3 regions of the Streptomyces sp. NPDC001515 genome follow, and region 1 is predicted to be linked to each of the others. Evidence: riboswitches for the same ligand, from Rfam matches in the RefSeq annotation. Region 1 holds a riboswitch; each other region holds the start of a gene.
The links. A riboswitch is a leader RNA that binds a small molecule or an ion and turns the genes downstream of it on or off. The one in region 1 is predicted to bind S-adenosylmethionine.

Region 1 (3,819 bases):
TCACGCTGTACTTCATCGGTCTCGTGGGCGGCGGCAACGACCTCTGGGCGACGCACTTCCACCTGTCGCTGAACGCGATCTCCTGGTTCGTCCGGATCTTCTTCTTCGTCGGACCGGTCATCGCGTTCATCGTCACCAAGCGGATCTGCCTCGGCCTCCAGCGCCGGGACAAGGAGAAGGTGCTGCACGGGCGCGAGTCCGGGCTCATCAAGCGCCTGCCGCACGGTGAGTTCGTCGAGGTCCACGAGCCGCTCTCGCCGGCCCAGCTGCACACGCTCACCGCGCACGAGCAGTACAAGCCGGTCGAGATCGGCCCCCTGGTCGACGAGAACGGTGTCGCGCGCAAGGTGTCTGCGGTGCAGAAGCTGCGGGCCAAGCTCAGCAAGGGCTACTACGGCGAGGACAACCAGATCGCCAAGCCCACCGCCGAGGAGTACAAGGAGATCACCAGCGGCCACGGCCACCACTGATCACCTGACCTGATCGCCACAGCGGGAGCCCCGTCCATTCGCTGGACGGGGCTCTTCGCTGTCCGCGGCTCTCGATAGGGTGACCCCATCCCCTTTTTCGGCAATGGACCCCCAGGAGCGGACCATGAACGTTGTGACCCCGGACGGCGGCGACAGCGTGGCGGCCCGTTCCTGGCCGGGCGTGCTGACCCCCCTGCTGCGCGGACAGGACCTGAGCGCGGACGACACCGCCTGGGCCATGAACCGCATCATGAGCGGCGAGGCGACCGATGTGCAGATCGCCGGATTCGCGGTCGCGCTGCGGGCCAAGGGCGAGACCGTCTCGGAGGTCTCCGGCCTGGTGCGCGCGATGTACGAGCACGCCGTCACCATCGAGGTGCCCGGACCCACCGTCGACATCGTCGGCACCGGCGGGGACATGGCCAAGACGGTCAACATCTCCACCATGTCCGCGATCGTGGTGGCCGGCACCGGGGCCAAGGTCGTCAAGCACGGCAACCGGGCCGCCTCCTCGGCGAGCGGTTCCTCCGACGTCCTGGGCAAGCTGGGCGTCAATCTGGAGCTGTCCGCGCAGCGAGTGGCCGAGGTGGCCGAGGAGGCGGGCATCACCTTCTGCTTCGCCGTCAAGTTCCACCCCTCGCTGCGGCACGCCGCCAAGGCGCGCGGTGAGCTGGGTGCCCCGACCACGTTCAACATCCTGGGCCCGCTGACCAACCCGGCGAAGGTGCGCTCCCAGGCCATCGGCGTCGCCGATCTGCGGATGGCGCCCATCGTGGCGGGCGTCCTCGCCGAGCGGGGCAACTCCTCGCTGGTCTTCCGCGGCGACGACGGCCTGGACGAGCTGACCACGACCGCGACCTCCCGCGTCTGGATCGCCCGCGACGGCGAGGTGCGCGAGGAGGTCTTCGACCCGCGCGACGTCGGCCTCGACCTGGTGCCGGTGGAGGCGCTGCGCGGCGCGGACGCCTCGTACAACGCGGATGTCGCCCGCCGGCTGCTGGCCGGTGAGACCGGTCCGGTGCGGGACGCCGTCCTGCTGAACTCGGCGGCGGCGCTGGCCGCCCTGGAGCCCTCCGACGCGCCGCTGACCGAGCGGCTGGCCGACGGGATGGCGAAGGCCGCCGAGTCCATCGACTCGGGCGCGGCCGGCCGGGCGCTGGAGCGCTGGGTCGTCGCCAGCAACGCCTGATCCCGCCAGGAAACACCACGGGGCGCGGTCCAGATCCTGGACCGCGCCTTGCGCGTTCCCCGGCGTATGGCAAGATGCTGGTCAGGTCATGAGTGACAGCGACTACGGCCCCGGCCCGCTGTCCGGCAACCCTCCGTCCGTGGCGGGGTGCCCCGGGTGAAGACCAGGCCGTAGGCAGCGAGGCTTACGGCAAGCGCGGACCCCTCGACATCGTGAGATGTCCACCCGTGGGGTCCTGGTCCTCAGGGAGCCTCTTGTGAGCACGCGAATGCGATAGGGCGTTGCGGGCCCGTTCGGCCCACGCCCTTCTCCGCACACCCTCTTTCTCTCTTCTCCCCGTGCTGCCGCGTACCCGCCGGCACGTGGATCTCGCCTGCCTCTTACGGGAGTTCGCCATGTCTGTCGTCACCGCTGCCTCCGACCGTTCGGTTTGTGCCCCGCTGCCCGTTCTGGGCAAGGACGTCACCGTCCCGCTGGTCACCGGCGGCGAGGTCACCTACGCCGCGCTGGACTACGCCGCCAGCGCGCCGGCCCTCCAGCGGGTCTGGGACGACGTGGCCGCCTACGCCCCGTACTACGGCAGCGTCCACCGCGGCGCCGGCTACCTCTCGCAGCTCTCCACCGACCTCTTCGAGTCCAGCCGCGACACCGTCGCGGAGTTCCTCGGCTGCCGCGCCGAGGACCAGGTGATCTTCACCCGGTCCACCACCGACTCGCTCAACCTGCTGGCCGCGGTCCTGCCCGCCGACTGCCAGGTCTTCGTCTTCGAGACCGAGCACCACGCCTCGCTGCTGCCCTGGCGCGACGCCCGGGTGACCTACCTCAACGCCCCGCGCACCCCGGCCCAGGCCGTCGCCACGCTGGAGCGGGCGCTCGCGGACCGCGACCCGTACGGTCCGGCGCTGGTCTGCGTCACCGGTGCCTCCAATGTGACCGGCGAGCTGTGGCCGGTCAGGGAACTGGCCGCCGCCGCGCACGCCCACGGCGCCCGGATCGTGCTCGACGCCGCCCAGCTGGCCCCGCACCACCCGGTCGACATCGGCGAACTGGACGTCGACTGGGTCGCCTTCTCCGGACACAAGCTCTACGCGCCCTTCGGCTCCGGCGTCCTGGCCGGCCGCGCCGACTGGCTGCGCGACGCCGAGCCCTACCTGGCCGGCGGCGGCGCCTCCCGCACGGTCGCCCGCCGCGCCGACGGGGGAGTGGACGTCGCGTGGCACACCACGGCCGCCCGCCACGAGGCCGGCTCGCCCAACGTCATCGGCGTCTACGCGATCGCCTCCGCCTGCAAGGCGCTCACCGAGGCCGGCTTCGACTCCCTGGTCGCCCGTGAGCAGCACCTGGTCGCCGCCGTCCGCGCCGGACTGGCCGAGGTCCCCGAGGTCAAGGTCCTCTCCCTCTTCGGCGACGACGCCCCCCGGGTCGGCGTGATCTCCTTCGTCGTGGAGGGCTGGAACAGCTCCCACTTCGCCGCCGCGCTCTCCGCGGAGTACGGCATCGGGGTGCGCGACGGCCTCTTCTGCGCCCACCCGCTGGTGCGCACCCTGCTCGGCAGCGACCCGCGCGAGGTCGGGGAGTGCGGAGCGCCGGAGGCCGCCCCCGGCGAGAGGTCCCTGAACGCCATCCGGGTGAGCTTCGGCGCCGGTACGCCCGACGAGCACATCGAGCGCTTCCTCGGCGCGGTCAAGGAGCTGGTCAGCAAGGGCGCCCAGTGGAAGTACCGCACGGAGGACGGCCGTTGCGTCCCGGACCGGGGCGCCGCCCAGCTCTGAGCCCGACATGACGGCGGCCGGGTACGGGATCCTCCCCGTACCCGGCCGCCGTCATGTCGCGGGCCGTCCGGCTCAGCCGTCCAGGCCGATGGCGAAGGCCGCCTCCAGATCGTGCTGGGAGTACGTACGGAACGCCACATGGGTGTCCGTCGCCTCGACGCCGGGGATCTTGCTGATCCGGCCGGGGATGATGTCGGCGAGGTCGTCGTGCTGGGGGACCCGGACCATGGCGATCAGATCGTAGGTACCGGTGACCGAGAAGACCTCGCTGACGCTGTCCAGCGCGGCGATGGCCTCGGCGATCTCGGGAATCCGGTCCACGCTGGTCTTGATGAGCACGATCGCGGTGATCACGGCTGGCTTTCTCCCTCGGTGGCCGTGGCTGGAG
Region 2 (3,819 bases), on a different contig from region 1:
TGGCGATGCCGTTGTACGCGTCGGCGTGCACGTCCGCGTCGATGTCGAGCATCCGGACGCCCGGCTCCGACACCCCTCTGCGGACCGCCTCGCGGTCGCCGTCGCCCAGCGCGGCGCAGACCCAGATCTTGTCGTCGACGGCGCTCAGCCCGGAGACCAGCCCGCCGCCGCCGCGCTTGGCGTCGAGCGTGCCGTCGTCACGGAGCGTGTACGAGACCGGGCCGCGGTTGGACGCGACGAGGACCTGGGCAGCGGGCTGCGGGGCGTGCTCGGAGACCATGTTGCGGAATCTAGCCCGATCACGAACCGCCCAAACGTGCGATGTCAGGCCGCGCGGCCTGAAACGTACTCCTCGATCTCGCGCATCGGCGGACGCTCCTCGGTGTCCACCGGGTAGGTGTGCGGGACGAAGCCGTGCTCGCCGCGTTCGAACTGGGTCAGATGGGGGCGGACCAGATGGCCCCGGGAGAGCCGCAGCTGCGCGGTGCGGTAGATCGCGGCCGCCATCCGGCCGAGCGCCTGGCCGTCCTGGTGGCGGTGGCGGCGGACCCCGACGTCCACCTGCGCGAGGGCGTCCAGGCCCACGGTGTGCAGGGCGTCGACCAGCAGGCCCAGCTCCACTCCGTAACCGACCGGGAACGGCAGCCGCTCCAGCAGCGAGCGGCGCACCGCGTACTCGCCGCCCAGCGGCTGGACGAAGCCGGCCAGCTGCGGCCAGTGCAGATTGAGCAGCGGGCGCGCCACCATCTCGGTGACCCGGCCGCCCTGGCTCGCGGTGCCGCCGAACGGGCGGTCGTACATCGCCTTGACGAACTGCACCGAGGGGTCGGTCAGCAGCGGTCCCACGATGCCCGAGACGAAGTCCGCGGAGAACTCCCTCAGGTCCGCGTCCACGAAGCAGACGATGTCCCCGCCGGTCACCAGGAGTGACCGCCACAGCACCTCGCCCTTGCCGGGGACGGCGGGCAGCCGGGGCAGGATCGCGTCCCGGTGGATCACCCGGGCGCCCGCCCGGCGGGCCACCTCGGCGGTGTCGTCCGTCGAACCGGAGTCGATCACCACCAGCTCGTCGACCAGCTCGACCTTCTCCATCAGCTCGCGCCGGACCGTCGCGACGATGTCGCCGACGGTCTCCGCCTCGTTCAGCGCCGGCAGCACCACGCTCACGCTGCCGCCGTGCGGGTCCCCGGCCCCCAGGCCGGCCCTGGCGGCCAGCAGACGGTCCAGCGGACGGTCGGCGGCCGACCAGGAACGCCTGGTCAGCCAGCGTTCGACCTCTTCCAGCACGGTCGGCACTCCCTGTATGTGATCCATCTCGCGGACCGGACGACTATCTCAACCCTCCGGTGCTTCGGTTACAGTCTTGAACAACGCAGATGGCCATCGCATGCCGGGGTCCGTCCGCCGATAAACGCCCGGATCCATGGCGCGCCCATGATCCGGTGCCACAGCGCTCATCCAGAGGGACAGAGGGAACGGCCCGTTGAAGTCCCGGCAACCCTCCTGCCGACCGCGAGGTTCGGTGGGGAAGGTGCCAATTCCGTCTCGTGGCGAAACGCGCCATGAGGAAGATGAGGAGAAAGGGCCTCGCCATCATGGCTGTTGAGACTGTCGCAGTTCACACCGATTCCTCCCCCGACCTGGGACCCGCCGCCGCGCTTTCCTGCCGCGAATGCGGCGAGCGATTCGCCCTCGGCCCGATCTTCGCCTGCGCGTCGTGTTTCGGGCCGCTCGAAGTGGCGTACGACCTCCCGAGCGGCTCTCCCGAGGAGCTGAAGAAGCGCATCGAGGCCGGTCCGGACAACATCTGGCGTTACGCGCCGCTGCTGCCGGTCCCCGCCGACGTCGCCGAGAAGCCCAACCTCAACCCCGGCTTCACCAAGCTGGTCAAGGCCGACAACCTCGCCCGCGAACTGGGCGTCACCGGCGGCCTGTACGTCAAGGACGACTCCGGCAACCCGACGCACTCCTTCAAGGACCGCGTCGTCGCGATCGCCGTCGAGGCCGCCCGCGCCTTCGGATTCACCACCCTGTCCTGCTCCTCCACCGGCAACCTGGCCGGCGCCGTCGGCGCCGCCGCCGCCCGCGCCGGCCTGCGCTCCTGCGTCTTCATCCCGCACGACCTGGAGCAGGGCAAGGTCGTCATGGCCGCGGTGTACGGCGGCGAGCTGGTCGGCATCGAGGGCAACTACGACGACGTCAACCGCTTCTGCTCCGAGCTCATCGGCGACCCGCTGGGCGAGGGCTGGGGCTTCGTCAACGTCAACCTGCGCCCGTACTACGGCGAGGGCTCCAAGACCCTGGCGTACGAGATCTGCGAGCAGCTCGGCTGGCGGCTGCCCGACCAGATCGTCATCCCGATCGCGTCCGGCTCCCAGCTCACCAAGATCGACAAGGGGCTGCGCGAGCTGATCAAGCTCGGCCTGGTCGAGGACAAGCCCTACAAGATCTTCGGCGCCCAGGCCGAGGGCTGCTCCCCGGTCTCCGCCGCCTTCAAGGCCGGTCACGACGTGGTCCGCCCGCAGAAGCCGAACACGATCGCCAAGTCCCTCGCGATCGGCAACCCGGCCGACGGCCCGTACGTCCTGGACATCGCCCGCCGCACCGGCGGAGCGGTGGAGGACGTGAACGACGAGCAGATCGTCGACGCGATCAAGCTGCTGGCCCGTACCGAGGGCATCTTCGCCGAGACCGCGGGCGGCGTGACCGTCGGCGTGACGAAGAAGCTCATCGAGGACGGCCTGCTGGACCCGGCGCTCACCACCGTCGTCCTGAACACCGGAGACGGCCTCAAGACGCTGGACGCGGTGGCCGACACCTCGCAGGCGACGGCTACGATCCGGCCGAACCTCGACGCGTTCCGCGCCGCCGGACTCGCCGGTAACTGAGTAGCTTTCGACCACCCGAGACTTCAGGAAGGGCACACCATGAGCGTCAAGGTCCGCATCCCCACCATCCTCCGCACCTACACCGGCGGCCAGGCCGAGGTCCCCGCCGAGGGCGCCGTCCTCTCCGAGGTCATCGCATCCCTGGAGAAGAACCACCCGGGCATCGCCGCCCGCGTCCTGGACGACCAGGGCAAGCTGCGCCGCTTCGTCAACGTGTACGTCAACGACGACGACGTCCGCTTCGAGGGCGGCCTGGACACGGCCACCCCGGACGGCGCCGGCATCTCGATCATCCCGGCCGTCGCCGGCGGCTGCTGAGCCCGGGGCCGCGGTCCGGCCCCGACTCCACCGCGTCACCGGTATTGCCCCCTCCGCGAGAGAAGCGGAGGGGGCAATTCTGCATGGTTGAGCGCGGTAGAGTGTGGGAAGTCCCCTCCGCTGCCCGTGCCGCCCGCATATGAGAATGCGCCCGGCCACGACAAGATGCAGCCAAAGTGTCCGAGCACCTTGCGCCATAAGTCGCCTTTGCCTGGCCCGACTTGCCCAGGATTCTCGTGAATTCCCCCTATTCGGGCGGTCGGGGCCGCTCAGAATTCTCGTCCGATTGACCTGTTGCAGAGGGCAGTTGGGCAGATACATTCAGCCGCGGTCGACGCGTTCCGGCGCACGCACCCTCTCCTGACGGAGGGTGGGTTCTGACCCGGGCCCGCGAAGTGCGGTCCTGTGAAAGGGCCAGTAATAGGGGAGTTAGGCATGGCTCAGGGCACCGTCAAGTGGTTCAACGCGGAGAAGGGGTACGGCTTCATCGCGGTCGACGGTGGTGCGGATGTTTTCGTCCACTACAGCGCGATCCAGATGGACGGCTACCGCACCCTCGAAGAGGGTCAGCGAGTTGAGTTCGAGATCTCGCAGGGCCAGAAGGGGCCGCAGG
Region 3 (3,819 bases), on a different contig from region 1:
CCCTGTCGGAGCTGGCCCGCCGGTCCGGCGTGGGCAAGGGGACGCTGTCCGAGCTGGAGAGCGGCTCGCGCAACCCCACCCTGGAGACGCTGTACGCACTGACCACCGCGCTCGGCCTGCCCCTCAGCGCCGCCCTGGCCGAACCGCCCGCGACGGCCGGCCCCGGCCCCGCCCGCACCACGGTGTCCGGCAGCGCGGTCACCGCCGTTCTGCTGGAGCGCTACGAGGACGAGGACGGATCGGCCGTCACCGACGTCTTCCGCGTCAGCATCCGCTCGGGCGCGGTCCAGGAGTCCCGCGCCCATGTCCCCGGGACCCGGGAGAGCCTGATGGTCCTGAGCGGTACCGCCGTCGTCGGCCCGCCGGACGCCACCCGCACCGTCGGTCCCGGTGCGAGCGCGCGGTGGCGGGCCGACGTGCCGCATGTCTACGGCGCGCCCGACGGCGCGGTGGAGGGCGTCCTCTTCGTCCGCTACCCCTCGGCGGCCGAGGCGGGCTGACGCCCCGTTCAGGCGGCGGTGAGCGGCGTCCCGTACGCCCGCCGGAACGCCGGATGCCCGCCGAGCCGGCGGACGTACGCCCGGAGCCGGGGGTGCGCCCCCAGCGCGCCGGAGACGCCCGGCCGGACGAGGGCCGTCCAGAGGTCGACGTCGGCGGCCGTGAGTCCGTCGCCCAGCGCGTACGACCGCAGCGGGAGCCGGCGCTCCAGTGCGTTGAGCACCGCGTCCCGTCCGCCGGGCTCGTCGAGGCCGTGCTCCAGCAGTTCGCGGAGCGCCTCGATGTCGGGGACCAGGGCGGGCGGGGTGAGCGCGGCGGGGCGGTCCGGGCCGTGGCCGGTGAGCGGCCCGGCGAGGTCGCGCAGGATGTCGGGGGTGTGGTTGCTGACGATGCGTCCGCTCCAGCGGTCGCGCAGCGCGGGGACGGTCAGCGGGCCGTCGTAGTGGTGCACCGTCGCCTCGTACGCGCCGCGCAGCGCGGCGAAGCCCTCCGGTGAGGCGGCCGGGTGCGTCAGCAGGGTGGTGGTGACGCCCTGCCCCGGGCCGAGCAGGTCCAGGGTGATCGAGACCCGCAGCGAGCGCGGACAGCCGGCGGACAGGAAGAGTTCGTAGCGGTGCGGCGCGGGATAGAAGCCGCCCGCGAGACCGACGCCGATCCGGCTGAGGAAGCGCGGCGACGCGATGCCCGACGGGGGTCGCAGTCCCGCCGCGCGGGCGGGGGAGAGGGCGGGGGCGGGGGTGCGCGGGGACGTTCCGGTCGTACCGCGGCCGCGCGAGACTGTTTCGGGCATGACTCTCCTGGGGGATGTCCGGAGGACGACGGAGCCGCCGCCGCGTCGTGGGCGGCGGGACGGGAAAAGGACGACCGCGCCCGCGTGAGGGTGCACGGGGCGCACAGGGCCGGCCGGTGGCCGTCCGCTCACGGAGCGGGCCGGCCGGCGCGGGGCGGATCGGCGGCGGTCCGGCCGGCCGGGACGACGGCGGGCCGGGCGGACCCCGGGGCGCGGACGCCTACGAGGCGCTGGCGACGCGCAGCAGATCGATGTGCAGGCGCCTCGTCAATCCGATCCTGGGCAATTCCCACCGGTCCTGCCGTCGGGGCCCGCGGGAGGCGGGGCCGCGCTTGTCCTGTCGCGCCGACAGGACCCGGTCGTCACCCGGAGCACCCCATCGCGGCCGAAGGGTTGCCCGTCAGCGGGCCGGGGCCGATGACCGCGCGGACGGGAACCCGTGCGCGCGGCGCTGACAGTCGTGACCGTCCCCGTCAGTCTCGGCCCGCCCGGTGGCGCCGTCAAGGACACGGTCGCCGCTGTCTCGACTGGTGGTCAGCCGCCCTGCGGGTCAAGGGCGTTCGGAGGTTCGACCGTCGGGGTCAGCCCGCGCTCAGCAGGTTGACCAGCCGGATGTAGCGCACCCAGTCCCAGTGGGTGCCCGGGTCCGTGTGGTCGGAACCCGGCACCTGGGAGTGGGCCAGGATGTGCGCCCGGTCCTTGGGGATGCCGTAGCGGTCGCAGATCGAGGCGGTCAGCAGGGCCGACTTCTCGTACAGGGCGTTCGTGAAGTACGCGGGCCGGTCCACGTACCCCTCGTGCTCGATGCCGATACTGCGGGTGTTGTAGTCCCAGTTCCCCGCGTGCCAGGCGATGTCCTTCTCGCGGACGCACTGGTCGATGTAGCCGTCCGAGGACCGCACCACATAGTGCGCGGACACCTGCTTCGCCGGGTTCTGGAAGATGGCCACGGTGTCGGAGAACGTCTCCTGGGTGACGTGGATGATCACGTACTGGACGGGGTACGCCGAGGGGCGCGAGGAGACCGTGTAGTTGGAGGCCGACGCGGGGGCCCAGTGGGCCGTCGGGTAGTCGGTGTCGCCGGCCTGGGCCGCGCTGGCCCGGACGGATGCGGGAAGCAGCGCCGCGGCGACGGTCGCCGCGGTGCCCTGGATGATCCTTCTGCGGTCCATGTGTGTACTCCTGGCTGTGGGGGGACGGAGGAACACGCTTCGCACGCACGTCCGTTGATCGGAATCGTGTGTTCGATGTCCGGCCGGGGCGGTGTGCGCGCCCACCGTACGGGCGCGGCGCGGGCGGCGGAAGACGGCGCGGCGCGGGAACGGGGGCGTGCGGACGCGACCGGGCCGCCGGGCGGGGAGCCGGGCGGCCCGGGGAAGGCGAGCGGGCGTCAGTGCGCGAGCGGGCGCGGCAGTTCGACCGTCGTCACGGTCGTCCTGATCCCGGAGTCGACCAGCCGCCCCCGCGCGTCGAAGGCGCCGGCCCCGTCCGTCGTCCCGAAGTCGTTGTCGTTGATGAGCGCCAGGGTGCTCCGCCCCGTCACCGCCACGCCCTCGATCTTCCCGGGCACGCCCGGCACCGTCCCCAGATCGACGACGAGGCTCTTGCGGAGCACCGGGACGCCGGAGGCCGCCGGGTCCGCCAACTCCTCGTACGACGGGGAGGCCGCCGGGGCGTCCCAGCGCGATCCCAGGATCCCGGCACCGCGCGGCAGCGTCACGCGGTGCAGCCGCGCCGTGCGGTCGGTGCGCTCCTCGACGAGCAGGGTGTCCCGGCCGATCGCCACGACGGAGGAGACCTTCAGCTCGGAGGTGTCGTCCTCGCCCGGGTCCACGACGCCCACCGGGTCGAAGCGGTAGGCGTATTCGGCGGTGACGGCCTTCTTCTTCGTCGAGAAGCGCAGCAGCCGGATGTTGCGCGAGGACTCGCCGGCGTCCTGGTCGGGGAGCGAGAGCGGGCTCTGGACGGCCATCACCAGATCGCCGCCGGGCAGCAGCGCCAGCCCCTCGAAGCCCCGGTTGGTCTTGCGGTGCAGCAGCACGCCCGGCAGCGCCTCCACCACCGGGTAGCCGGCGCCCCGCAGGTCCAGCCCCTCGGGGACGTAGCGTGCCAGCACCCGCCCCCGCTCCGAGACGTGCACCAGCGACGGCCCGTACTCGTCCACCAGCCAGAACGATCCGTCCGCCGCCCGCACGATGCCCTCGGTGTCCAGCCCGTTCGGGTTGTACGGGAGCGGCGTGCGCGCGTCGTAGGTGTACGGGGCCTCGTCGCGGCCCTTCTGGTTGGACAGGCCCGTGACGGGCGCGCCCGACCGGGTGGTCAGGGGGATCGAGCGCACCACCTCGATCTGTCGGCCCGTCACCCGGATCCGGACGATCGCCGGATCGAACCCGGGCACGGGGAAGGTGCGCCGCTTGGTGCCGTCGACCTTGATCTGGCCGTTGGGGCCCCGGTCCGTGACGGTCCAGTACTCGCCCTTGCGGCCGGCCGGGTAGATGTCGCTGCCGATGCCGCCGAGCAGGACGCCGCGG

Region 2: another riboswitch for S-adenosylmethionine. It lies ahead of thrC (threonine synthase); the one in region 1 lies ahead of ACWCXC_RS04365 (aminotransferase class V-fold PLP-dependent enzyme).
Region 3: another riboswitch for S-adenosylmethionine. It lies ahead of ACWCXC_RS33625 (putative leader peptide); the one in region 1 lies ahead of ACWCXC_RS04365 (aminotransferase class V-fold PLP-dependent enzyme).

What each region holds. Positions count from the first base shown of each region.
Region 1 covers NZ_JBSFHN010000002.1:167,520-171,338, forward strand. The annotation lists gene qcrB (cytochrome bc1 complex cytochrome b subunit) at 1-470, shown strand, start outside; gene trpD (anthranilate phosphoribosyltransferase) at 595-1,659, shown strand; SAM riboswitch class IV at 1,744-1,861, shown strand; gene ACWCXC_RS04365 (aminotransferase class V-fold PLP-dependent enzyme) at 2,055-3,431, shown strand; gene ACWCXC_RS04370 (Lrp/AsnC family transcriptional regulator) at 3,504-3,785, opposite strand; partial or broken gene ACWCXC_RS04375 (rhomboid family intramembrane serine protease) at 3,782-3,819, opposite strand, start outside.
Region 2 covers NZ_JBSFHN010000001.1:16,193-20,011, forward strand. The annotation lists gene ACWCXC_RS00065 (alpha,alpha-trehalose-phosphate synthase (UDP-forming)) at 1-280, opposite strand, end outside; gene ACWCXC_RS00070 (glucosyl-3-phosphoglycerate synthase) at 325-1,287, opposite strand; SAM riboswitch class I at 1,452-1,578, shown strand; gene thrC (threonine synthase) at 1,596-2,888, shown strand; gene ACWCXC_RS00080 (MoaD/ThiS family protein) at 2,928-3,206, shown strand; gene ACWCXC_RS00085 (cold-shock protein) at 3,642-3,819, shown strand, end outside.
Region 3 covers NZ_JBSFHN010000046.1:7,281-11,099, forward strand. The annotation lists gene ACWCXC_RS33615 (helix-turn-helix domain-containing protein) at 1-500, shown strand, start outside; gene ACWCXC_RS33620 (glutathione S-transferase C-terminal domain-containing protein) at 509-1,288, opposite strand; gene ACWCXC_RS33625 (putative leader peptide) at 1,509-1,574, opposite strand; SAM riboswitch class IV at 1,612-1,754, opposite strand; gene ACWCXC_RS33630 (N-acetylmuramoyl-L-alanine amidase) at 1,870-2,460, opposite strand; gene ACWCXC_RS33635 (esterase-like activity of phytase family protein) at 2,679-3,819, opposite strand, start outside.